2 linked regions of the Pseudoduganella dura genome follow. The protein of the gene in region 1 binds, or shares a complex with, the protein of each later gene. Links are inferred from orthologs where the notes say so. Each region holds a gene or a part of one and is shown in the gene's direction. Other genes may lie near its edges.

Region 1 (9,839 bases):
CGTGATCGACCTGCGGCTTGATGTTTTCCCACTGGTACTTCTTCAGTGCCGCGACATCGATCTCGTTGTCGAAGTGACCGATATTGCAGACGATCGCCTGGTCCTTCATCTTCAGCATGTGCTGTTCGGTGAGGATGTGGTAATTGCCGGTGCAGGTGACGAAGATGTCGCCGTGTTCTGCGGCGTAATCCATCGTCACGACGCGGTAGCCTTCCATCGCGGCCTGCAGCGCGCAGATCGGATCGATCTCGGTGACCCACACCTGGGCCGACAGCGCGCGCATCGCCTGCGCCGAGCCCTTGCCCACGTCGCCGTAGCCGGCGATCACGGCCACCTTACCGGCGATCATCACGTCGGTCGCGCGCTTGATGCCGTCGACCAGCGATTCGCGGCAGCCGTACAGGTTGTCGAACTTCGATTTCGTCACGGAATCGTTGACGTTGATTGCCGGGAAGGCCAGCTTGCCGTCCTTGTGCATCTGGTACAGGCGGTGCACGCCGGTGGTGGTTTCCTCGGTCACGCCCAGGATGGCCGGCAGGCGCTTCGAATACCACGTGGCATCCTTCGCCAGGCGGGCCTTGATCGCGTTGAACAGGCAGATTTCTTCTTCCGAGCCAGGATTGTCCAGCACCGACGCATCCTGCTCGGCGCGCGCGCCCAGGTGCAGCAACAGCGTGGCGTCGCCGCCATCGTCCAGGATCATGTTCGAGTACACGCCTTCGCCCGGCCATTCGAAGATGCGGTGGGTGTAGTCCCAGTATTCATCCAGCGTTTCGCCCTTGATGGCGAACACCGGAGTACCGGCCGCGGCGATCGCGGCGGCGGCGTGGTCCTGGGTCGAGTAGATGTTGCACGAAGCCCAGCGCACCTGCGCACCCAGTGCTTCCAGCGTGCGGATCAGCACGGCGGTCTGGATCGTCATGTGCAGCGAACCGGTGATGCGGGCGCCCTTGAGGGGCTGCGCGGCGGCGAATTCTTCCTGGATCGCCATCAGGCCAGGCATTTCCGTTTCCGCGATCTTGATTTCTTTTTCGCCCCATGCGGCCAGGCCGATGTCGGCAACGATGAAGTCTTGGGAGTCTTTGAGTACGGCGTTCATCACGCCTCCTTTCAATGTTGAAAAAAGTTGACGTGAGCGCGGTTGCAGAAGTTCCGAGCCTGGCGGATTCGAACGATCCGTCGCAACGCTCCTCGGAGAACAGGCATTCTATAACAAAAAACCGAAGCATCGCTTCGGTTTTTTGTTGGCTAAAACCGGGGTCAGACCCCAGTTTTTGGAAATATTTCCTAAATTTGGGGTCTGACCCCGGTTCTAGAAAAGTTTTTCAGGACAGTCCGGCGGCGGCGCGCAGGGCGGCGGCCTTGTCGGTGCGCTCCCACGTGAATTCCGGCTCTTCGCGGCCGAAGTGGCCGTAGGCGGCCGTCTTGCGGTAGATCGGGCGGAGCAAGTCCAGCATCTGCACGATCCCTTTCGGGCGCAGGTCGAAGTGTTCCTGCACCAGTTCGGCGATCTTCTCGTCCGGGATCACGCCGGTGCCTTCCGTGTACACGGTGATGTTGATCGGGCGGGCCACGCCGATCGCGTACGACACCTGCACCTGGCACTGGCGCGCCAGGCCGGCGGCCACCACGTTCTTGGCCACGTAGCGGGCGGCGTAGGCGGCCGAACGGTCGACCTTGGACGGGTCCTTGCCGGAGAATGCGCCGCCGCCGTGCGGCGCCGCGCCGCCGTACGTGTCGACGATGATCTTGCGGCCGGTCAGGCCGCAGTCGCCCTGCGGGCCGCCGATGACGAAGCGGCCGGTCGGGTTGACCAGGTATTTCGTATCCTTCAGCCACTCTTTCGGCAGCACCGGGCGGATGATCTCTTCGATCACCGCTTCCTCGATCTGCTTGTGCTGCATTTCCGGCGCGTGCTGGGTGGACAGCACGACGGTGTCCACGGCCACCGGGCGACCGTTGACGTAGCGCAGCGTGACTTGCGACTTGGCATCCGGACGCAGCCATGGCAGGCGGCCATCCTTGCGCAACTGCGATTGGCGCTCCACCAGGCGGTGCGAGTAGTAGATCGCGGCCGGCATCAGTTCCGGCGTTTCGTCGCAGGCATAACCGAACATCAGGCCCTGGTCGCCGGCGCCCTGGTCCAGGTCGATGCCGGCGCCTTCGTCCACGCCCTGGGCGATGTCCGGCGACTGCTTGTCATAGGCCACCAGCACGGCGCAGCCGCGGTAGTCTATGCCGTAGTCGGTGTTGTCGTAGCCGATGCTTTTGATGGTTTCGCGGGCAACCTGAATATAATCCACGTTCGCGAAGGTGGTGATCTCACCCGCCAGCACCACGAGGCCGGTGTTGCACAGCGTTTCAGCGGCGACACGCGCAGCGGGGTCCTGGGCCAGGATGGCATCGAGGATGGCGTCGGAAATCTGGTCCGCAACCTTGTCGGGGTGGCCTTCGGAAACGGATTCGGATGTGAAGAGGTAATCGATGGAAGACATCGCAAGCTCCTGTAAAAGTTGTAGAGACTGAAATTGATAGAACTGTCGCAACAACCCATACGGCTTGCGACGCTTTAGCGATATTTTTATCCCGCCTCGCAAGTTGTCTGTTAACTCGGCGGTTACTGCTGCGTGGTATTTTACGCTTCTTCAAAAATTTTTGCGCAGGTACACTTCTTTTTTGCGAGTTCATGCTGTTACGAATCTTCCGTTTCTTTTCAATATTTCCACTGCCGGTGCTCCATGGATTGGGCAGCTTGCTGGGATGGGGCGTTTACCTTCTGTCGCCGTCGTACCGCCGCCGCATGCGCGAGAACATGGCCCTCGCCGGCTATGACGGGCACCTGCGCCAGGCCATTGCCGAGGCCGGCAAGGCGGTGGCCGAATTGCCCTTTGTCTGGCTGGCCTCCGAACAGCGGATCGCACGGCGCGTCTTCCTGAAAAACTATGAGCTGGTCGAAGCGCACCTGCGCGCCGGCCGCGGTATCGTGTTCCTGACGCCACACCTGGGCTGTTTCGAGATCACCGCGCAGCGCGTGTCGCACGATACCGAACTGATGGTGATGTATCGCCCGCCGAAGCAGGCGGCCATGAAGCCGCTCGTCGAAGTGGCACGGGCCCGCGGCCAGATGGTGCTGGCGCCGGCCAACCTGGCCGGCGTGCGGATGCTGGCCAAGTTCCTGAAATCGGGCAAGCCGGTCGGCATCCTGCCGGACCAGGTGCCCCAGGAAGGCGAAGGCGTGTGGGCCGATTTCTTCGGCCGCCCCGCCTACACGATGACCTTGCCGGCCAAGATGGCCAGGCTGGGCGGCAACGCACCGGTGGTGCTGACCTATGCCGAGCGGCTGCCGGGCGGGCGCGGCTTCCTGATCCACTTCGTGCCGTTCCCCGGCTCGCTGGAAGGCGACAACGCGCAGCAGGCGCGCGCGATCAACGCGGCGATGGAAGGGCTGATCGCCGGCTGCCCGGCGCAGTATTACTGGAGCTACAACCGCTACAAGGTACCGCCCGGCGTGGCGGCACCCGGCGCAGGCACCGGCAACAGCCCGGGCAACAGCGCCGGCAATGGCGCCGGGGAGGCCGCATGAAGATCCTGCTTGGCTTCATGTGGCTGCTGCACTGGCTGCCGCTGCCGGTGCTGGGCCGCTTCGGCACTGCCGTCGGCAGCCTGCTGTTCATCATCATGGGCCCGCGCCGCGAGATCGCGCTGACCAACCTGCGCCTGGCGATGCCCGAACTCACGGAAGACCAGCGCCGCGCCCTGGCCCGCCGGCATTTCCAGGCCTATTCGCGCAGCGTGTTCGACCGGGCGATCCTGTGGTGGGCATCGGAAAGACGCCTGCGCCGCCTGATCCGGATCGAAACCGGCGAAGGCATGCCGCCCGGCCAGATCCCGGTGGCCGCGATGACCGAGAAGCCGACTATCCTGCTGTGCCCGCATTTCGTGTGCCTGGACGTGGCCGGTGCCTCGATCGCGATGGAAGCGTCGGCGTCGTCGATGTACGTGCAGCAAAAGAACGCCGCGTTCGATGCCGTGCTGCGTGCCGGCCGGGCCCGGTTCAAGCCCGTCAAGCTGTTCACGCGGCAGGACGGCATCAAGCCGATCCTGCGTGCGCTGCGCGACCGCCTGCCCTACTTCATGCTGCCGGACATGGACTTCGGCGAGAAGGATGCCGAGTTCGTGCCGTTCTTCGGCACGCCGGCCGCCACCTTGACGGCCACCGCGCGCATCGCCGCCACGACCGGTGCCCAGGTCATGCCGGTGATCGCGACCTTTTTGCCGAATTACCAAGGATGGCGCGTCAAGTTCTATCCGGTGTGGGACAATTATCCCGGTACCGACATGGTTGCCGCCACGCGCCGCATGAACGAGTTCATCGAGGAACGCGTGCGCGAGGCGCCGGCGGAATATTTCTGGACCCACAAGCGCTACAAGACCCGCCCGAACGGCGAACCGTCCTTCTATTCGAACAAGCGATGAAACTCAAATTTACCAAGATGCATGGCGCCGGCAACGACTTCATCGTCATCGACGCCATCAACCAGCAGATCGACTTCACCACCGCGCAGTGGAAAGCGCTGGCGGACCGCCGCTTCGGCATTGGCGCCGACCAGCTGCTGGTGGTCGAGAAACCGACCAATCCGGGCTGCGACTTCCGCTACCGCATCTTCAACAACGATGGCGGCGAAGTGGAACAGTGCGGCAACGGCGCCCGCGCGTTCGCCAGGTTCGTGGCCGAAAAAGGCCTTACGCAAAGCCGCAGCATCGCTGTCGAAACGATGTCGGGCATCATCGCGCCGCGCCTGGAAGATGATGGCAGCGTCACGGTGGACATGGGTGCGCCCGTGTTCGATCCGGCCCTCGTGCCGTTCGACACCGAGGGCCTGGCGGGCCTGCCGGAAGGCGACGACACGCTGTGGCCGCTCGTGCTGGAACTGGCCGGCGAGAAGGAAACCGTGCCGGTGTCCGTGCTGTCGATGGGCAATCCGCACGCCGTGCAGGTGGTGGCCGATACCGACACCGCGCCGGTCGAACTGACCGGCCCGCTGATCGAGCACCATGCCCACTTTCCGAAGCGCGTCAACGCCGGTTTCATGCAGGTGGTGAGCCGCCGGCACATCCGCCTGCGCGTGTTCGAACGCGGCGCCGGCGAGACGCTGGCCTGCGGTACGGGCGCCTGCGCGGCCGTCGTGGCGGGCATCCGCCGCGGCTTGCTCGATTCGCCGGTGCGCGTGGATGCGCGCGGCGGCGAACTGTCGATCGCGTGGGCCGGCGATGGCGAACCGGTGTACCTCACCGGCCCCGCCGTCACCGTGTTCGAAGGCGAAATCACCCTCTGAAGCATCAGGCGGCCAGCCGCGCCCGGCCGCCTTCGACCGATTGCAGCCATGTCTTGAAACGGTACAGGCGCTGCCGGTAATTGCCTTCCAGGTTGCCGTCGACATGGTCGAAAGCCCGCGCGATGCGGTCCAGCGCCTGGCGCTGGCGGGCCGTCTCCACCAGCACCAGCCGGCGCCGGCCCCGGCCGTAACTGGCGCGGATGTCGATCACCAGGCAATGGCCGTGATCGGCCGCCTTCACATCGAGCAACAGCGCCTCGGCGCGCGTCAGCCCGAACAGCGCGGCCAGTTCGATCCGCGCCGCCAGCAGCGGCTGGCTGCTGGCCAGTTCCCGCGTCAGCAACGGCAGCAATGCCACGGCCCAGCCGGATGCATCCGGCGCCGGCACGATCCGCGCCAATACCTCGGCGGCTTGCGTGCAATGTTGCGCCGCCGCCTTCTGCAGCCAGTACAGCGCCTTGACGTCGTTGCTCTCATGACTGCGGCGCATCCGCCATGCCTGCAGTCCGCACTCGAGCTGCGCGGCGCCATGCCCCAGCGCCGCGGCTCGCTCCAGGCATGCCTGCGCTTCGCCCACGCAGCGCTGTGAAAACTCCGGTTTGACATAAATACGCGACAGCGCGAACCATGCCTCGGCCAGGCCCTGTTCGCCGGCCAGCGTCAGCCAGCGTACCGCGCGCTTGAAACTGGCCGGGCAGCCGTGCGGCAGCCGCACGCCTTCCGCATCGATGCGCGCCAGCTGCAACCCCATCGCCAGCTGGGCATGGCGGTCGCCCGCCGCGGCCGCCAGCTCGCGCATCCGCTGCGCCTCGCCGGTATCCCCCGCGGCGGCCAGCGCTTCGGCGCAGCGCGCCAGCAGACGGGCGTTGGCGGCGGACCCCGGCCAGGCTGCGGGATCGGCCGGCGCTTCCTCGAGCAGCGCGCGTGCCAGCGGCAGCGCTTCGGCAAGGGCAATGGCCGGTTCGGCACCGCCGCGCCCATCTGGCGCGACCGGATGCGGGGCCGGATGCAGCTCGGGTGCGGCCGGCTGTAGCCGCGCCAGCAGCGTGCCCGCCTCGGCGCAACCCGCATGCGCTGCCGCGTCGAGCGCACGGCGGGCGCGCTGGCGCAGGCCGGCCTGGGTCACGGCGGGTTCCTGCAACAACAACTGACCCAGGGTCAGCGTGGCCTGGACGATCCCGGCATCGCTGGCGCGCGCATACCAGTCCAGCAGCGTGGCGCGGTGGTGGGTCGCATATTGCAAGGGAATGTGGCGACCGATCAGCAGCCACGCTTCGTCGATGCCTGCGGCTGCCGCGCGGGCCAGCCAGTGCAGCGCGGTGGGCGGGCTGCATGGCAGGCCGGCGCCGCCCGCCAGGTATAACTTGCCCAGTCTCAGCTGGCATGCGGCATCTCCCGTCCGCGCACCCCTGATCACTGCCAGCTCTTCACGATTGGCCATGTCGGTCTCCAGAAGCTGCGTTATCGCGGAACCGGCGGCAATGCAGTTTGCAGTTGCCGGCTTTCCACTATTCGCGCTTTTTTTCGTTATGCGGTATTGACGCAACTGAACAGTTTATTCTCGAAACTGTTGCATTGCCTGAACAAGGTTGAACTCGCTTGATCCAACGCAAACGAGTTCAACCAAAGGTCCGGCTACGCTGTTCATGGATACCTTACCAATGAAAGGATTACGTGACGTGGATAAACAAATGGCACCGTAAAACTACCGTTTTATAAATACAACAAGATCCCGGTGTTTTTCCGCTTTCAACCAAGACTCGTGTCCGCAATCGACCAATACGCCGGCCTCGACGGCACCACGATTTAAGGTGCACCTGTCCAGTTTCACGAGCATCCGCTGGCTTCTTGCACAACCCATCCAGAACAGAGGGAACGACAAATGAAGAAATCCTTGGTTGCCCTGGCCCTGACGGCCGCTTTCGGCGGCGCCGCCGCCCAGTCCTCCGTGACCATCTACGGCACGATCGACGCAGGCATTCAGCGCACCACGCATGCCCCCAACGATGCCACGCTGGTGTCCCGGCGCGATAACAACAAGCTCGGTTTCCGCGGTGTCGAAGATCTCGGCAATGGCCTGAAAGCATTGTTTCAACTGGAAATTCGCTACGATCCCGATACCGGTGCCCTCGAAAACAATGTCCGCCCGCTGTTCCAGGGGCAGAGCCGGGTCGGCCTGCAGGGTGCGTTCGGTACCGTGCGCATCGGCCGCGGCCTGACCGCTTACCAGGAATCGTCGGTGGCGTTCGAACCATGGTCCGGCCTGCCCAACGTGGCCGGCTACCAGACCGACCTGCACGTGGCCGGCTATACCAGCGATCCGCTGAGCGTTGCCGGCAACTCGCTGAACCGCTTCTCGAACGCGGTGTTCTATAACACGCCCGTCATCGCTGGCTTCCAGGTCAACGTCTCGGTGGCCACCAAGGAAGCCAACAACGGCCCGGCCGTGATCGGCAAGGGCACCGCCACGGCGCCGCAGTACGCGGCCAACTCGACGGCCTCCGCCAACCCGTACTCGGTCAGTGCCACGTACACCAATGGCCCGTTCGCGGCGATGCTGGGGGCCGAGCGCAACGCCATCGAAACGAAGCTGTGGTCGGTGGCGGCTTCGTACAAACCCATCACGGACCTGAAACTGATGGCGTCGTACCAGCGCCAGGACCAGAGCCATACGCAGTTCTTCAACGAAGATACGAACGCGTGGGTGGTGGGTGCCAACTACACGGTCGGCGTGAACAAGTTCATCGTCGGTTACGGCCAGAAGGATCCGGATGGCGTCATCAAGACCAAGCAGGCCTCGGTCGGCTACGAATACAATATTTCTCCACGCACCTACCTGTATGTGGACCTGTCGGTGAAAAAGACCCCATTCGTGGTAACGGCCACCAACGACGTCACCCGCAAGCACTACGCGCTGGGCGTGCACCACAATTTCTGAAGCTTACCCGTTGGAAGACTGCGCCCCGGGCAGGTTTGCCGGGGCGTTTTTTTGTCGGCGTGTCGGTTAGAATGTTGCTTGCATTTATTTAAAGTGACAACATGACCGCTATCCTGGATTCCTCGGCTGTCGCGCAATACCTGACAGACCATCCCCATTTTTTTGAAGAACATGCGAACCTGTTGGGCGACGTCCGGCTGTCCAGTCCGCTGACAGGCCGTGCCGTGTCGCTGCAGGAACGGCAGATGGAAGTAATGCGCGAGCGGTACAAGGCCCTGGAACTGCGCTTGTCGGAACTGAACCGTAACGCCCAGGAAAACCAGGCGATCGCGAACCGCTTCCATGGCTGGAACCAGTCGCTGCTGCGCGAACGCGACGTGGCCGCCATGCCGCGTGCCATCACCGAAGGACTGAAGACGGGATTCAATGTGCCGGCCGCCACGCTGCGCCTGTTCGACGTCGCGCCGGAGTACACCGGCGAATGGTTCGCCGCCGGTGTCTCCGACGACGCGCGCCTGTTCGCCAACGGCTTGCTTGCCCCGTACTGCGGCAGCAACAACGATTTCGAAGCCGTGCGCTGGCTCGACGATGCCGGCTCGATCAGGTCCGCCGTCATCGTGGCGCTGCGCCAGCCCGGCTCGACGGGCGCGGCGTTCGGCCTGCTGATCATGGGCTCGCCGGATGCGGAACGCTTCACGTCGCTGATGGCCACCGATTTCCTGGTGCACATCGGCGAAACGGCCAGCGTCGCGCTGGCGCCGCTGCTGGCCCCACTGCCGGCCTGAGCATGACGGACGCGCACGGCAAGGCCGGCCCGGGCGCCGGCTGGGTCGATGCCTGGCTGCGCCACCTGGCCACGCAGCGCAAGCTGTCGCCGCGCACCGTGGAAGCCTATGGCCGCGACCTGGCCGAACTGGCCGCGCTGTCGGGCGATGCCGACTGGACCGCGGTCACGCACGCGGACATCCGCCGCTACACGGCAAGGCTGCACGCCGGCGGGCAGCAACCCCGGTCGATCGCCCGCAAGCTGTCGGGCTGGCGCAGTTTTTTCGGCTGGCTGGCCGAACACACCGCGCTGCCGGCCAACCCGGTCGAGGGCGTGCGCGCGCCGAAACGCACCAAACCGCTACCGAAGGCGCTGTCCGTCGACCACGCCGTGCAACTGGTGGCAACGCCGGCGCGCACGGCCGCCACGCCTACCCCGGCGGAACTGTGCAACAGCGCCATGTTCGAGCTGCTGTATTCCAGCGGCCTGCGGGTTTCCGAACTGTGCGGCCTCGACCTGCATTTTCACAAGGCGCAGGACGGCCTGGAGGCTTCGAGCGGCTGGCTGGAGCGCGATAACGCCGAGGTCGTCGTCACCGGCAAGGGCAACAAGATGCGCCGGGTGCCCGTCGGCCAGGCCGCGCTGGCGGCGATCGCGGCCTGGCTGCAGGCGCGCCCCGCCCCGGCCGACGGCAGCGGCGCATTGTTTGTAAGCGAACGCGGCGGAAGGATGTCGCCGCGCGTCGTGCAGATGCGGCTGAAACGGCATGCGATCGCCACCGGCGCGCCGGTGCACGTGC
Region 2 (16,205 bases), 1.2 Mb from region 1 along the record:
GGTAGCCCAGCACCACCACGCCCACCGTGACGCCGAGCGCGGCCAGTGCGCCGCGCCAGCTTTGCTGGGCACGCACCACGGGGCTGTCGCGGTGGCCGGTCGCCTGCAGCAGCGCGTCCAGCGCTCCCTGGTCATCCGCCTCGAACGTGGCCTCGTCGGGGAAGGTGAGCTTGCGGGGTGCGCGGGCGATGCGTTCGGCCACGCGCATCTGCGCCAGCGGTGTGCTGCGCTCGATATCCCCGCCAAGGTGCACCATGCCATCGCGCACGGCCAGCGTCACGCGGTGCGCGCGCGACGTGCGGCCGTCGAAGTAATTTCCGGTCAGCTCGATACCCATCGCCTACAGCGCCAGGTCGAAGCCGCCCAGGTCGGCCGCACCGTCGCCGATCGCGCCGATCTCGGCACGCTGGCCGGCGGCAATGTCGTCGAGGCTGCCGGCGACCAGCAGCGACGTGCATTCCAGGCGGTACTTCATTGCCCGCACCGTGGCGAACGGAATGAACAGGCCGAGCGTGAACAGGATCGCCAGCGTATTGGTGATGTAGATGGAGGCGATGCGGCCAGCCTTCATCGTGGAACGGAAGCGGTGCGGCCCCAGCTGCGTGTGGTTCCAGATCAGGTTCTGCAGCGTGGCGTAGAAGATCCACAGCACGCACAGCAGGTAGGGATACACCAGGAAGAGGCCGATCATCGCGCCGGCTGCCTGCGCCTGCGCGACCGGGACACCCAGTGCGCTGACGAGCAGTCCTGCCGCGACGATGCTCAGCCCCAGCCCGCCGAACAGTACCAGCGCCATCACGAGATAGCGCTTGTAGAAGCCGCTCACCGGTGCATCGAACGAGAATGGCACGCTGCCGTAACGGCTGTGCGTGTGCTGGAAGCGCTTGATGCGCTGGTGCACGAACGGATACAGCAGGCCGAGCGTCAGCGCCGCCAGCAGCGGCAGCACCAGGTAATGGAAGTACGCTCCCCTGGCACTGCCGTCGAACCCGAAACGGATGCCGCGATAGCTGCTGTTATGGAGCGCGAACTGCAGGCCCTTCCAGATCAGCCATGGCATCACCCCCATCAATACGGCGAATACCGCCAGCGCAGCCACCGGCGACACTGCGGCGGCCACGTAATAGCCGCCGAACAGCACGCCGGCCACGATACGCCCCTTGAGGATCGCGATGGGCAAGCCGTGGTACTCGAAGCCGCCGCTGGCCAGCCGGGTATTCGAATACAGGTACTGGTTGCGCCGCACCTTGGCCCACGCCGAATAGATGCCCAGCGTGACGACCGTCAGCAACAGGTTGACGATCCAGATCCGGAAATACTCGCCGCCGGTCGCGGTAAACACGAAACGCTCTTCGCGGACTTGCGGTTCCGCCTGCGGCACTGCTGCGCCGCTCAACATGGTGCCCATGCTGCCCTCCCCTCTTGAAGTGAAGGAGCACGATGCCGGCCGCCCTAAAAGTTGTCAATCTGAAATAGCAAACTATCCTGCCGTGTGTGCACGGCTGTGACAATTGGAGAGTGTCGCCCCGCGCCATCGTCGGACCGGCGTCCCCGCACTGCTGTAAAATGGCACCGTTTCCGGGCACCTGCCCGCCCTCTCTTACCTGATCATCCGACATGCTAGACAATCTGACTCAACGCCTCGCCAAGGTCGTCAAGACCATGCGTGGCGAGGCCCGCCTGACCGAGGCCAATACCGCCGAGATGCTGCGCGAAGTGCGCCTTGCCCTGCTCGAGGCCGACGTGGCGCTGCCCGCGGTGCGCGAATTCATCGGCAAGGTCAAGGAAAAGGCGCTTGGCGAGGAAGTGGTGGGCTCGCTGTCGCCGGGCCAGGCGCTGGTGGGCGTGGTCCAGCGCGAGCTGGGCGCGCTGATGGGCGCCGATCTCGGCCCCGAAGCCGCGCAGCTGAGCTTTGCGCAGCAGCCGCCGGCGATCATCCTGATGGCCGGCCTGCAGGGTGTGGGCAAGACCACCACCGTCGGCAAGCTGGCCAAGTACCTGCGCGAGCAGAAGAAGAAGAAAGTGCTGACCGTGTCGGCCGACGTGTACCGCCCGGCGGCGATCGCGCAGCTGCAATCGGTCACGTCCCAGGTGGGTGCGGACTTCTTCCCGTCCACCGCGCAGGACAAGCCGGTCGATATCGCGCTGGCCGCGCTGGACTGGGCGAAGAAGCACTACCACGACGTGCTGATCATCGACACCGCCGGCCGCCTCGGTATCGACGAGGAAATGATGAAGGAAATCGCCGCCGTGCACGGCGCGGTCAAGCCGATCGAAACGCTGTTCGTCGTCGACGCGATGCTGGGCCAGGATGCGATCAACACCGCGAAGGCCTTCAACGACGCGCTGCCGCTGACCGGCATCGTGCTGACCAAGCTCGATGGCGATTCGCGCGGCGGCGCGGCGCTGTCCGTGCGCCACATCACCGGCAAGCCGATCAAGTTCGCCGGCGTGTCGGAAAAGCTCGATGGCCTCGAAGCGTTCGACCCGGCCCGCATGGCCAACCGCATCCTCGGCATGGGCGACATCTTCGCCCTGGTGGAAGAAGCGCGCAAGGGCGTCGATGCGAAAGCGGCGGCGGACCTGGCGGCCAAGGTCAAGGCGGGCGGCAAGTTCGACCTGAACGACTTCAAGGCGCAGCTGGGCCAGATGAAGAAGATGGGCGGCATGGCCGGCCTGGTGGATAAACTGCCGGCCCAGTTCCAGCAGGCCGCCGGCAACGCGAACATGGACCAGGCGGAGAAGCAGGTACGCCGGATGGTCGGCATCATCGATTCGATGACGCCGGCCGAACGCGCCAAGCCCGACCTGATCAAGGCGACCCGCAAGCGCCGCATCGCCGCCGGCGCCGGTGTGCAGGTGCAGGAAGTGAACCGCATGCTGAACCAGTTCGAGCAGATGCAGACGATGATGAAGAAACTGCAGGGCGGCGGCATGATGAAGATGATGCGCTCCATGAAGGGCATGATGCCTGGCCTGCGCTGAAACGGGGCCATGGCGGCGGCGCGGCAACTTGCCGTACCAGTGTACTGTCTGCGTTGCCGCGCCTTGCCCTGACCCCGTTGCAGCGCAGGCCATACCGGGTGCGCTAAAGCAAACCAGGATGGCGGCGCGGCGTCTTGCCGTGACCCCGTTGCAGCACAGTCCCCATACGTGCGTTGAAAACAAAGGTCATGGCATTAAAAACCAGGTCAGGGCGCGAGTCGCTGAAACGCTGTAACGGCGCGGCTTTCCGGCCTGCCAGCTGTCAAAAACCGCCCTGTGTGCAGGCACAGCGGCGGTTTTTTCATTATTAACCTTTCTTTACGTGCCGTTTCCCACAAAAAACGCGAAAAACGCTTGCATCCTCTTAAAAAGGCAACCAATATTAGCCGTGCGTTGTAGTGCGCAAATTTCCATGTGTATGTTAAGGAGGCTCGAATATGGCAACAGCCAAGAAATCCACGGCAGCACCTGCCAAGAAAGCCGCAACGAAAGCGGCTCCGGCAAAGAAGGCAGCCGCCGCTCCAGCGAAAGCTGCAGCCAAGCCGGCAGCGAAAAAGGCAGAACCCGCAGCACGCAAGCCCAATGCAGCATTCATGAAAGAGATGACTCCGTCCGCAGAGCTGTCCCCGGTAGTTGGCGCCTCCCCGCTGCCGCGCACGGAAGTCACGAAGAAAGTCTGGGAATACATCAAGAAGCACGACCTGCAGGATGCCGCCAATCGCCGCATGATCAACGCGGACGACAAGCTCAAGGCCGTTTTCGGCGGCAAGGCGCAGGTCTCCATGTTCGAGATGACGAAGCTCATTTCCGATCACCTGAAATAAGCTCCTCATTGGCTAGTGTCCCGAATCAGAAGTTCGTTGACCAATAAATTTGACGAAATCGTCTCGAGGCAAGGCGGAAATACCCGGTAAGGCCGAGGCCTTTCCGGGTATTTTCAACGCAGCATCGGGGCGATTCTCGTCGAATTTATTCAACGAATCTCTGATTCGGGATACCAGGCCGTTACGGACAAAGCCCCCGGCTCGCGATGCGACCGGGGGCTTTTTTCGTCCCGAAGTTTCCCTGTCCCCGGCGTTCGGCAACTACCGCCAGTTGTTCCAGGCCTTCAGCACCGCGTTCGGATAAGCCGGCTTGCCGCGGCTGCCGTTGTAGCGTCCCAGCGCGAGGAACAGGTCGCCCCGCTCCATGTCGACATACATGCGCAGGATCGCGCAGCCGTAGCGCAAGTTGGTCTGCATGTTGAACAGCTTGCGGCGGTCGCTGTCGCCGATCACGTTGGTCCAGAACGGCATCACCTGCATGTAGCCGCGCGCGCCGACGATCGACACCGCGTACTTGCGATAGGCCGATTCCACCTGGATCAGCCCCAGCACCAGCGAAGGTTCGAGGCCGGCGCGGCGCGCTTCATACCACACGGTTTCCAGGAATTCGCGGCGGTGCTGCTCGTCCGGCAGCTTGCGCTTCAGGCGGCCGGACATGTCGGCCACCCACGCGTCGTAGCGCGCCTGGTCGGCCGGATTGACGAAAGCAGGCTTCGGCGGGCGCGCGTCGAGGATGGCGGTGGACAGCGCCACCCGCACCGAGTCGGCCAGCGCTTCTTCCTTCTGGTTGCCGGCAAAGCCGAACGGCGCGCACAGCACGCCGGTGGCAAACGCGATCGTGTGCCACCACCGCAAGGGGCGCGCCCACCAGCGGCGCCGTTCCCGGCCCGCCTTCATTACTGCTGCACTCGGGCCTTGACGAAGGCCACGATGTCGGCCAGCGGCACATTGGTCGCCTCGGTATCGCGGCGACCCTGGTATTCCAGGTTGCCTTCCTTCAGGCCGCGGTCGCCGATCACCACGCGGTGCGGCACGCCGATCAGTTCCCAGTCGGCGAACATGGCGCCCGGGCGCAGGCCGCGGTCGTCGACGATCACGTCGATGCCGGCCGCGAGAGCCGCCGCATACAGCTTGTCGGTCTCCTCCTTCACCAGTTCGCTGCGGTCGTAACCCATCGGGCACAGCACCAGCTCGAACGGCGCGATCGACGTCGGCCAGACGATGCCCTTGTCGTCGAAGTTCTGCTCGATCGCCGCGCCCAGGATGCGGGTCACGCCGATGCCGTAGCAGCCCATCTGCAGCGGTGCCGGCTTGCCGTTTTCATCCAGGAAGGTGGCGTTCATCGCCGCCGAATACGCGGTGCCCAGCTGGAACACGTGGCCCACTTCGATGCCGCGCTCGATCGCCAGCACGCCCTTGCCGTCCGGCGAAGCGTCGCCTTCGACCACGTTGCGCAGGTCGGCCGTGATGTGCGGCTCGGGCACGTCGCGGCCCCAGTTCGCGCCGGTGAAGTGGAAATCCTCGTCGTTGGCGCCGGTAACGAAATCCGACATGTTGGCCACGGTGCGGTCGGCCACGATGGTGACCGGCGCCTTCGTGCCGATCGGCCCGAGGTAGCCGGGCTTGCAGCCGTACACTTCTTCGATTTCCTCCGTGGTGGAAAAGCGGTACGCGCCCTGCAGGCCGGGCACCTTCGATGCCTTGATCTCGTTGAGCTCATGGTCGCCGCGCAGCAGCAGCATGAAATACTGTTTATCCAGTTTGCCGTCCGCTTCCGTTTCGACGGTCAGCGCGATCGTCTTGATCGTTTTCGACAGTTCGATGCCCAGCAGCTTCGCCACGTCTTCGCACTTGGCCGCTTTCGGCGTGGACGTCTTGACCAGATCAAAGGCAGGGGCCGCGCGGGTGCCGGTCGGCAGCGCTTCCGCCGCTTCCATGTTGGCCGCGTAATCGGACGTGGGGCAGTACACCAGCGCATCCTCGCCGGTGCTGGCGATCACGTGGAATTCGTGCGATCCGGTGCCGCCGATGGCGCCGTTGTCGGCCGCCACCGCGCGGAACTTCAGGCCGAAGCGGGTGAAGATCTTCGTATACGCATCGAACATGACTCGGTAGGACTTCTGCATGCCTTCCAGGTCGCGGTCGAACGAATATGCATCCTTCATCGTGAATTCGCGGCCGCGCATCAGGCCGAAACGGGGGCGGCGCTCGTCGCGGAACTTGGTCTGGATGTGGTAAAAATTCAACGGCAGCTGGCGGTACGACTTGATCTCGCCGCGCACCACGTCGGTGATCACTTCCTCGGAGGTAGGCTGGATCGCGAATTCGCGGCCGTGCCGGTCCTTCACGCGCATCAGTTCCGCGCCCATCTTGTCCCAGCGGCCCGTCTCCTGCCACAGCTCGGCCGGCTGCACCAGCGGCATCAGCAGCTCGATGGCGCCGGCGCGGTTCATCTCCTCGCGCACGATCGCCTCGACCTTGCGGATGACCTTCAGGCCCATCGGCATGTACGTGTAGATGCCCGAGCCCAGCCGCTTGATCATGCCTGCCCGCATCATCAGTTTATGGCTGACGATTTCCGCATCGGAAGGCGCTTCTTTGAGTGTGGAAATAAAAAACCGTGACGCACGCATATCTGTGAATTCTTTTCAAAAAGAGGGGGTTATAATCAACCTAATTTTAAAGGATTAGCTGGCTGATGCATCCATCATTTATACAATGGGTTCAACTGCGGGTCCAACTGCGTGATCGATTGCGCGTCCAACGGCGCACTCAGCCGCAGGTGCAACTGTCGCGTTCAAGCGCGGGCTTGCCGGATGCCTCCGTACCAGGAAGGCGGTGTCGGCAGGCGGACTTGTGGGCAAAAATGTAAGAAAGATAGATGTAAAGGACTGCATCGGCCGCAGAAAGTTTGAGGTGCACTATGCTCGATCGGGAAGGGTTCCGCCCCAACGTCGGCATCATCCTGCTGAACTCTCATAATGAGGTGTGGTGGGGCAAGCGGGTGCGCGAGCACTCATGGCAATTTCCGCAAGGAGGAATCAAGTACGGCGAGACACCCGAGCAGGCCATGTACCGGGAGTTGCAGGAGGAAATCGGCTTGCGTCCGGAGCACGTGAAAATCGTGGGCCGCACGCGCGACTGGCTGCGTTATGAAGTGCCGGATCATTTCATCAAGCGCGAGATCCGCGGCCACTACCGCGGGCAGAAGCAGATCTGGTTCCTGCTGCGCATGTGTGCGCGCGACAATGAAGTGAACCTGCGGCTGACGGACCACCCCGAATTCGACGCCTGGCGCTGGCACGAATACTGGGTGCCGCTGGACGTGGTCATCGAGTTCAAGCGCGAGGTGTACCAGCGCGCGCTGCAGGAACTTTCCCGGTTCCTCACGTGGCCCGCGCATGGCGAACGCCGGCATTCGTCGCGCTACCTGCGCCAGCCGCACGGCCGCGGCCAGCAGGGGCAGCGAACGTCGCAGCAGGCGATCGTGGCACCGCCGCAGGAAGTGGTCGGCTGCGACGGCGCGGCGCTGGCCGCCTCCGGCAAGCGCTAGCCGCTAGTCCGGCCGCGGCGCCGGCCAGGCACTTTCTTGACGTTCATGCAACCGGCGCGGGGCAACCTGCGCCGGCGGGCATTTCTTTGTACAATGTCCGCCTCCCCGCACAACGCCTGCCGCCGCCAGCCCCATGTTCACCCCCTCTTCCCACGACGTCCGCCGCTTCTTCTGCGAAGTGTTCCGCAAGGACCGCGCCCATGAAATCCTCACCCCCCTCGAAGCGATGGCGCTGGACTGGGTGCGGCTGCATCCCGAGTACGACGAAGCGTTGACCGACGTGGAAGCGGCACTCGCGCGCGATTACTCCGTCGAAGGCGGCGAAGCGAATCCGTTCCTGCACCTGGCGATGCACCTGTCGATTTCCGAGCAGGTATCGATCGACTCGCCGCGCGGCATCCGCGCCGCTTACGAGGCGCTGTCGAAGAAGCGCGATTCCACGCACGAGGCGCAGCACGAGATCATGGAGTGTCTTGGAGAGATGATCTGGAAGTCGCAGCGCAATGGGCTGCCGCCGGATGGCGAAGCGTATATCGACGCCGTGAAGCGGCGCGCGCAACAGTAGACGGAACCAGTGCAGGACACTATTTCCCACAGGGAAATGGTGTCCTGCACCGGTTTCTGCAACGATGCCGCGAACTTACCGCTTGACGACCATCGTTCCCGGCAGGCTGTTGAAGTACGCCGCCAGGTCCTGGATATCCTTGTTCGACAGCGGCTTGACCAGCCCGCCCATGATCGGGTTGTTGCGGCCGTTCGGGGCATCGCCGCGCTTGTAGGCGGTCAGCGCGTGGGCCAGGTAATCGCGGTGCTGGCCGGCCAGTTTCGGGTAGCTCGGATCGATCGGCGAGTTGTAATCCTTGCCATGGCAGGTTGCGCAGGCGTACTTCTCGGCAAGGGCCTTGCCGTTGTTGATGTTGCCGGCGGCCACGGCGGCGGCCGAAGCGATGCAGCAGACCACGGCGAGCAGTGTCTTCTTCATGGCGGTCTTCCTCATTTCTGCTTGGCGTAGTAGGCGGCGATGTCGGCGATGTCCTGGTCGGACAGGCTGACGGCGATGCCCTGCATCGAAGGATGCTTGCGGTCGCCCTTCTGGTACCCCTTCAGCGCCGCCTCGATGTACTTGGCGCTCTGGCCGCCGATCTTCGGCACCGGGAACACTTCGGGGAACGTGGCCTTGTAGCCGGGAATGGCATGGCAGCCGATGCACATTTCGATCTTGGATGGCGCGGCGGCCGGGTTGCCGACGACGTCCGCGGCAAGGGCGGCCGGGGTGGCCTGGAAGGCGCCGGCAAGCAGGAGCACTGCTGTGAGTCTGTTCATGGGTGGCTAGTCGAGTCCAAAAGAGTAATTGGAGGGGACTCATTTTCATCGCGGTCTCCGTGTCCCCTTGCTGCTTGCATAAATACTTGCTTTTCGTGCTACCAGCGGCCGATTCTAGCGCAGCTGTATCCGGTCGTCCACCACGTTTCCAGTACGTTCTGGCGTGCGCGGAACTACCGTATACTGGCCTTTTTTCCTCCCACCGGAAGTTCGTCCATGACCGCCGACCACAAGCATCAACGATTCGAAGGTTCCGCGCAGTACGTTGCCACCCCCGACCTGAAGCTCGCCGTCAACGCCGCGCTCACGCTGCAGCGCCCCCTGCTGGTGAAAGGCGAACCGGGCACCGGCAAGACGATGCTGGCCGAGGAAGTGGCCGCCGCGCTCGATCGCCCGCTGTTGCAATGGCACGTCAAATCCACCACCAAGGCGCAGCAGGGCCTGTACGAGTACGACGCCGTTTCCCGCCTGCGCGACTCGCAGCTGGGCGACGAGCGCGTGCGCGAGATCCACAACTACATCGTCAAGGGCGTGCTGTGGCAGGCGTTCACCGCGCCGGAACCCGTGGTGCTGCTGATCGACGAGATCGACAAGGCCGACATCGAATTTCCCAACGACCTGCTGCGCGAGCTGGACCGCATGGAGTTCTACGTGTACGAAACGCGCGAGATGGTGGTGGCCAGGCACCGCCCGCTCGTCATCATCACGTCGAACAACGAGAAGGAGCTGCCGGACGCCTTCCTGCGCCGCTGCTTCTTCCACTACATCGCATTCCCGGACAAGGATACCTTGGAAGCGATCGTGAAGGTGCACTTCCCGCACCTGAAGCAGGAATTGCTGGCGCAGGCCCTGCAGACGTTCTATGAAGTGCGCGATGTTTCCGGCCTGAAGAAGAAACCGTCCACTTCCGAATTCCTCGACTGGCTCAAGCTGCTGCTGGCCGAGGACATCCCCCCGGAAGCGTTGCGCGGCAAGGACAGCCGTGCCATCGTGCCGCCGCTGCATGGCGCGCTGCTGAAGAACGAGCAGGATGTGCACCTGTTCGAGCGCCTCGTGTTCATGTCGCGGACCAACCGGTGACCGCCGCGCAGCCATGATTTCAGTCCAGCCTGTAACGCTCGAATACCACGGCGTGCGCCTGGAGCCGCTGGGCCAGGAACACGCCGAGGGCCTGCGCGCCGCGGCACGCGACGGCGAGCTGTGGAAGCTGCGCGTGACGTCCGTGCCGGAGCCGGAAAACGTGGACGCGTACATCGCCGCCGCGCTGGAGATGCGCCCTGCCCGGCTGGCGTTCGCCGTCATCGATGCCGCCACCGGCACCGTCGTCGGCAGCACCAGCTACCATGACATCGTGCCCGCCATCGACCGCGTGGAGATCGGCTACACGTGGTATGCCAGGAGCCGCCAGCGCAGCCACGTGAACACCAGCTGCAAGCGCATGCTGCTGTCGCACGCGTTCGACACGCTGGGCTGCGCCGTCGTCGGCCTGCGCACCGACAACTTCAACCACGCTTCCCAGGCCGCGATCGAGCGCCTGGGCGCGAAGAAGGATGGCGTGATCCGCCACCATGCGGTGCGGCGCGACGGCACCGTGCGCGACACCGTCATGTACAGCATCATGCGCGGCGAATGGCCGGAGGTCCGCGCCCACCTCGCCTACCTGCAGGATCGTTCGCAGGCCCTTCCCCCGCCCGCCATGGAACGCCCATGCTGATCGACTTCTTCTTCACGCTGAAGGACGCGAAAATCCCCGTCACCATCAAGGAGTTCCTCACCTTGCTGGAGGCGCTGGAACGCCATGTCGTCACGCAGTCGTTCGACGATTTCTACTACCTCGCGCGGCTGGTGCTGGTGAAGGACGAGGCCCACTACGACCGCTTCGACCGCGCGTTCGCCCAGTACTTCAAGGGCATCGACGGCGCGTTCGACGGCAAGGCCTCGATCCCGCTGGACTGGCTGATGGAGCGGATGAAGCGCGAGCTCACCGACGAGCAGAAGGCAGCGCTGGAAAAGTTCGGCTACGACAAGCTGTTGGACCGGCTGGCCGAACTGCTGAAGGAACAGAAGGAACGCCACGAAGGCGGCGGCAAGTGGATCGGCACCGGCGGCACGTCGCCGTTCGGCAATGGCGGCACCAACCCCGAGGGCGTGCGCATCGGTGGAAAAGGCGGCGGGCGCACCGCCGTGAAAGTCTGGGACCAGCGCACCTACAAGGACTACGACGCGGACAAGGAACTGGGCACCCGCAACATCAAGGTGGCCCTGCGCCGGCTGCGCCGCTTCGCCCGCGACGGCGCCGCCGAGGAACTGGCGCTGGACCAGACGATCCGCGCCACCGCCAACAACGCCGGCTGGCTCGACATCCGCATGCAGCCGGAGCGCCGCAACAACGTGAAGGTGCTGATGCTGTTCGACGTGGGCGGCACGATGGACGACCATATCGGGCGCACCGAGGAACTGTTTTCCGCGGCCAGCTCGGAATTCAAGAACATGGAATTCTTCTACTTCCACAACTGCGTCTACGACTACCTGTGGAAGAACAACCGCCGCCGCAACGCCGAACGCTTTCCCACCTGGGACGTGCTGCGCAAGTACACGCCGGATACCAAGCTGATCTTCGTCGGCGACGCCACGATGAGCCCCTATGAAATCCTGCAGCCGGGCGGCTCGGTCGAGTACAACAACGAGGAAGCGGGCGCCGAATGGCTGGCCCGGTTCACGCATGCGTTTCCCAAGTTCGCCTGGCTCAATCCGGAGCCGGAACAGTACTGGCAGTATCGACAGTCCATCGCCATCGTACGGCAAATCATGAACAACCGTATGTTTCCCACCACACTCGAAGGGCTCGAACGGGCGATGCGGGTGCTGTCGAAGTAGGCATGTCCGTTTTTGCAAGGCGCTGCCGCCGCGGCGGCGCCTTTGCAAAACCGTTACGACCGTGCCCCGTTTCTTTACGCAGCCGTTCGGCGGGCGCTGCTATCGTGAATCCAGTCCAACTCACTGGCGATGGCCACCATGACCGATACCGTTCCAGATTCCCCCTTTCTCTTCTTTCCCCCGTTCGCCGCCGGCCGCATGGTGAAATCATGATCGTCACCGTCGTCAGCGAAGGCGCGTGCGACGCCAAGCTCGCGCTGGCCGAACGGCTCGCGGCGCAGCGCACGCTGTCGGGCCGCAAGGTGTTGCTGGTGGACGCGGATTCCCAACCCCATCCGCCGCTCCCCCAGCCGGCACGGACCGTTTGCGGCAAGGGCGTGGAAGCGGAACTGGAAAACCTCGGCATGCGCTTCCAGGACATCGTCGTCGACGCCGACGGCCGCGACTCGCTGGGCAGCCGCGCCGCGCTGATCGCCGCCGGCGTCGTCGTGGTCCCGTCCGACGCCCTGCAGGGCGATCCCGCCCGCACCGCCCGGCTCGCCGAACGCATCGGCAACGCGCGGCTGTTCAACCCGGGGCTGCGGATCGTCATCGTGCCGTGCGGGTCCGGCGATGCGCATGCCGCCATCGCGCTGCACGCCCGGCTGCCCGGCGCCGAGCTGGCCGCCGGCGCCGATACCCTGTACGCCAGCGTGTTTCGCGGCTGATTCGCGGCTGATTACACTCAGAACACTTCCGACACCGTCAGCACCGGCGCATCCGACGTTCTGGTGTCGGACACCGGTTTTTGCCAACATCGGCGCAAAAAACCGGTGTCCGGGCCGAGCGGTCAAAACACCCTTGAAACCGTCAGCACCAGCGCATCCCGCCCGGTGAACTTGCCGTTCGCGGGCGAGGCATACGCGGATCTGCCGGCATTGGTGCCGATATAGGCCAATGCCACGGCAACGAAGCCGAAATCCTTCGTCACGCCGGCCTTCCAGTCGGTGTAGCTGGCATTGCCGTGGTTGCGCACCTTCTGCCGGCCGGCGTGCAGGTTGACGATCCAGCCGCCACCCGCGTCGTGGTTGACCGATGCATCCAGGTAGCCACTGTTCCGGCTGTCCGCGAAACCGAACAGGTTCGTGGCGGCATGCGAGTACTTCAGCGTGGCCGTGCCGTAGCCAAGCTGGCCGTACACCTCCAGCGTATCGGCATCGGGATGGAGACCGTTGGATGGATAGGCATAGCCCAGCACGCCGACGTCATACGCAAAACCGCCGTCGCCGCCGATGCTGCCGCGCTTGCCGGCGTACACGTCCCACTCGATGGCGCCATCGCCGCCGGCATCCTTCGTCCACCTGATCGTCGACAGCCACGTGCCGGCGTACAGACCGGAGCCGCTGTCGGCCCAGTCGGCGCCGCCCTGCAGCGCCGGTTGCAGCCGCGTCTGCGAGATGCCCCGGTAGCGGTAATCGGACACGCCGGCAATGTTGTACGTTATCTGCGCCGAAGCGTTGGCGGCGAAAACGAGGGCGAGGGAAATGCCTGAAATCAGTCGTTTCATGAGGGTCTTTCGAAAATAAAGGGTGAGTCTGGCCTTCGCCGCCACGCGGTGGGCGTGGCGGCGCAGCTGGCCTGGTGCTGCGAATGGGTGGTTCGTGCCGGTGTGCCCTAGCCGGCCGCGAGCAGCAGCCGGTAGCCGACCGCCGTTTCGGTCAGCAGGTGCACCGGCTGGGCGGGGTCGCGCTCCAGCTTCTGGCGCAGGTGGCCCATGTAGATGCGCAGGTAATGGCCGTTCCCGGCGTGGGACGGGCCCCACACCTCGCGCAGCAATTGCGGATTCGTCACGACCCGGCCGGCATTGTTGACCAGCACCGCCAGCAGCCGGTACTCGGTCGGCGTCAGGTGCACCATCTGGCCGCCGCGGGTGACCATGCGCGCCGGCAGGTCCACCGTCACGTCGCCGAACCGCACCACGCCGCCCGCATCCTGTTCCGGCGTGCGCCGGCGCCGCGCCATGGCCCGCACCCGGGCCAGCAGCTCGCCCACGCCGAACGGTTTCGTCAGGTAATCGTCTGCGCCGGCGTCCAGCGCGCGGATCTTTTCGTCTTCGCCGACGCGGGCGGACAGCACGATCACCGGCACCGTCGACCACTTGCGCAGGTCGGCGATCAGGTCCACGCCGTCGCCGTCCGGCAGGCCCAGGTCGAGGATCACGAGGTCCGGGCGGCGCGTGCCGGCATCGATCAGGCCGCGCTGCAGCGTGGCCGCTTCCTGCACGTTCCAGCCTTCTTCCTCCAGCGCCATCCGCACGAAACGGCGGATCTGCGGCTCGTCCTCGACCAGCAGCGCGGTCGGCATCAATTTATCGGTCATTCCAGGGGTTCCTCCGGCAGCGCGGGCGGGGTGCCCAGCGGCAGCGTCAAGACGAGGGCCGCGCCAGTCGGCAGCACGCGCTGCGCATCGATGTGGCCGCCGTGCGCTTCCACGATGGCGCGGCAGATCGCCAGCCCCAGGCCCACGCCCGGCTTGGCGGACTCGCGCTCGCCACGCGTGAATTTCTCAAAGATCGCTTCTTCCTGCCCGGCCGGCAGGCCGGGGCCGTCGTCGGCGACGGTCACCGCCAGCATGCCGTCGCCGACCCGGCCCGCCAGCGTGATCGTGCTGCCCGCCGGCGTGTATTTCGCCGCGTTTTCCAGCAGGTTGCACAGTACCCGCTCGACCAGCACGGCGTCATAGCGCACCAGCGGCAAGTCCGCCGGCAGCTGCGTGACGACGCGGTGGCCGCCCAGCAGCGTGCGGCTGGCGCGCAACGCGCTGCCCACCGTTTCCTCCAGCGCCTGCCACTGCAGGTTCAGGCGGACGGCGCCGCTTTCGATGCGCGCCATGTCGAGCAGGTTCGCCACCAGGGTGCTCATGCGCACGGTTTCTTCCTGCAGCGCGCGCGCCAGGTCCATCTGCCCGGCCGACAGCGCGGGTTTCGACATCGCCAGCGATTCGGCCAGGCCGACCAGCGACGTGAGGGGCGTACGCAAGTCGTGCGACAGCGCCGCCAGCAGCGAATTGCGCAGCCGTTCCGATTCCATCTGCACCAGCGCGCCCTGGGCCACGTCGATGTAATGCACCCGTTCCAGCGCGATCGCGGCCAGCGCGGCGAACGTGTCGAGCTGGCGGCGCTGCTCGGGAATCAGCAGCCAGCGGCGGTCTTGCGGTTCCACGACCAGCACGCCGCGGGTACGCATCGGCGCGACCAGAGGCAGGTAGAACAGCGGCGATGCCGGCAGCGTACCGGTGCCGATGCCGGCAGGCTCCGCATGGTCGAAGGCCCACTGGGCAATGCCCGGGTCCGGCGGTTGCGCCTCCGTGTCCGTCCCCGGCGGTGCCGGCGGCTCCGGCATTTCCAGCCGCCCCGCGGCGTCGGGCAGCAGCAGCGTGACGCGTGCGCGGAACGCCTGCGCCAACGTGCGCCGCGTGATGTCGTGCACCTGCCCCGCCTGCAGCACGCCGGTCAGCTCGCGCGCATATTCATACAGGGCGCGCACCCGTTCCTCGCGGTGCGACGCCACCCGCGCCTGGAACCGCAGGCCGGCCGTCAGGTGGCTCGTGATCAGGCCCACGATCAGCATCACGGCGAACGTGATCAGGTACTGCAAATCGCTGACGGCGAACGAGAACGCCGGCTGCACGAACAGGAAGTCGAACGCGGCCACGCTGACGAAACTGGACAGCACCGCCGGCCCGCGCCCCAGCCGGAACGCCACCACCAGCACGCCGAGCAGGAACAGCATGGCAATATTGGTGATTTCCAGCGCGCCCGCCAGCGGCAGGCCGGCCAGCGCGACGAGCCCGCTGCCGAGCATCGCCAGCAGGTAGCGGCGCCAGCCCTTCGGGGCCGCTTCTTCCACCGCGCTCGCCGCCGGCGCCGGGCGGTCGCCGCCGCGCAGCGCGTCGTTGCCCGTTTCCACGATGTCCAGCGCCGGCGCGGCGGCGGCAATCCGCCGCAGGTGCGGCCGGCGCCACGGCCATGATTTCGTCGCCCGGCCCAGCACCACCTTTGAAATGTTCCGGGCCAGCGCATAGCGGGCGATCGCCGCGCCGATGTCGTCGCCGGCCAGCACCGCCGTGGTGGCCCCCAGTTCCTGCGCCAGCTTCAGCGTCTGCAGGATCTTTTCGCGGCGCGCGGCCGGCAGCCGCTGCAGCGCCGGCGTTTCGACATATACCGCGTGCCAGTCCGTGTTCAGCTGGCTGGCCAGCCGGGCCGCGCTGCGCACCACGTGCTCGCCGCCCGGCCGCGGCCCCACGCACGCCAGCAGCGCCACGCCCGATTTCCACAGCGGGCTGATCGCCTTTTCCACCCGGTAGGCCTGCACGTCGCCGCCGATGCGGTCGGCGGTGCGGCGCAGCGCCAGTTCGCGCAGCGCGATCAGGTTGCCCTTGCGGAAGAAGTTGCGGGCGGCGCGGCCGGCCTGCTCGCCCTGGTACACCTTGCCGTCCTTCAGGCGTTCGAGCAGTTCGTCGGCCGGCACGTCCACCAGCACCACTTCGTCGGCGCGGTCGAACACGGTGTCGGGCAGCGTTTCGGCCACGCGGATGCCGGTGATGCCGCCGACCACGTCGTTCAGGCTTTCCAGGTGCTGCACGTTGACCGTGGTGAACACGTC

The links.
Region 2: the proteins of dapF (region 1) and GJV26_RS17550 are in contact, whole or in part, in a solved structure (PDB 5YGU), measured with the Escherichia coli proteins. The link is inferred for Pseudoduganella dura from one-to-one orthologs.

What each region holds. Positions count from the first base shown.
Region 1 is NZ_WNWM01000002.1:2,764,291-2,774,129, forward strand. Bases 3,405-6,404 are described here. They hold dapF (diaminopimelate epimerase), read left to right. Parts: upstream 3,405-4,472; coding sequence 4,473-5,336; downstream 5,337-6,404. Other genes in these bases: GJV26_RS12060 (lysophospholipid acyltransferase family protein), read left to right, coding at 3,405-3,583; GJV26_RS12065 (LpxL/LpxP family acyltransferase), read left to right, coding at 3,580-4,476; GJV26_RS12075 (tetratricopeptide repeat protein), read right to left, coding at 5,341-6,404. Outside these bases: ahcY (adenosylhomocysteinase), read right to left, coding at 1-1,099; metK (methionine adenosyltransferase), read right to left, coding at 1,326-2,495; more of GJV26_RS12060, read left to right, coding at 2,687-3,404; more of GJV26_RS12075, read right to left, coding at 6,405-6,777; GJV26_RS12080 (porin), read left to right, coding at 7,219-8,274; GJV26_RS12085 (DUF484 family protein), read left to right, coding at 8,376-9,059; tyrosine recombinase XerC, read left to right, coding at 9,062-9,839. UniProt on the Escherichia coli protein: Involved in the succinylase branch of the L-lysine biosynthesis and in the biosynthesis of the pentapeptide incorporated in the peptidoglycan moiety. Catalyzes the stereoinversion of LL-2,6-diaminopimelate (L,L-DAP) to meso-diaminopimelate (meso-DAP).
Region 2 is NZ_WNWM01000002.1:3,992,201-4,008,405, reverse strand. What follows is about bases 5,564-8,547. They hold GJV26_RS17550 (RNA pyrophosphohydrolase), read left to right. Parts: upstream 5,564-6,732; coding sequence 6,733-7,362; downstream 7,363-8,547. Other genes in these bases: GJV26_RS17535 (c-type cytochrome), read right to left, coding at 8,356-8,547; GJV26_RS17540 (c-type cytochrome), read right to left, coding at 8,003-8,344; GJV26_RS17545 (DUF1841 family protein), read left to right, coding at 7,496-7,927; GJV26_RS17555 (proline--tRNA ligase), read right to left, coding at 5,564-6,442. Also shown: GJV26_RS17580 (M48 family metallopeptidase), read right to left, coding at 1-337; GJV26_RS17575 (YjgN family protein), read right to left, coding at 341-1,408; ffh (signal recognition particle protein), read left to right, coding at 1,618-2,985; GJV26_RS17565 (SWIB/MDM2 domain-containing protein), read left to right, coding at 3,423-3,809; GJV26_RS17560 (lytic transglycosylase domain-containing protein), read right to left, coding at 4,071-4,706; more of GJV26_RS17555, read right to left, coding at 4,706-5,563; more of GJV26_RS17535, read right to left, coding at 8,548-8,685; GJV26_RS17530 (AAA family ATPase), read left to right, coding at 8,902-9,765; GJV26_RS17525 (GNAT family N-acetyltransferase), read left to right, coding at 9,779-10,399; GJV26_RS17520 (vWA domain-containing protein), read left to right, coding at 10,393-11,562; GJV26_RS17515 (cobyrinic acid ac-diamide synthase), read left to right, coding at 11,772-12,269; GJV26_RS17510 (TorF family putative porin), read right to left, coding at 12,392-13,108; two-component system response regulator KdpE, read right to left, coding at 13,216-13,920; GJV26_RS17500 (DUF4118 domain-containing protein), read right to left, coding at 13,917-16,205. UniProt on the Escherichia coli protein: Master regulator of 5'-end-dependent mRNA decay.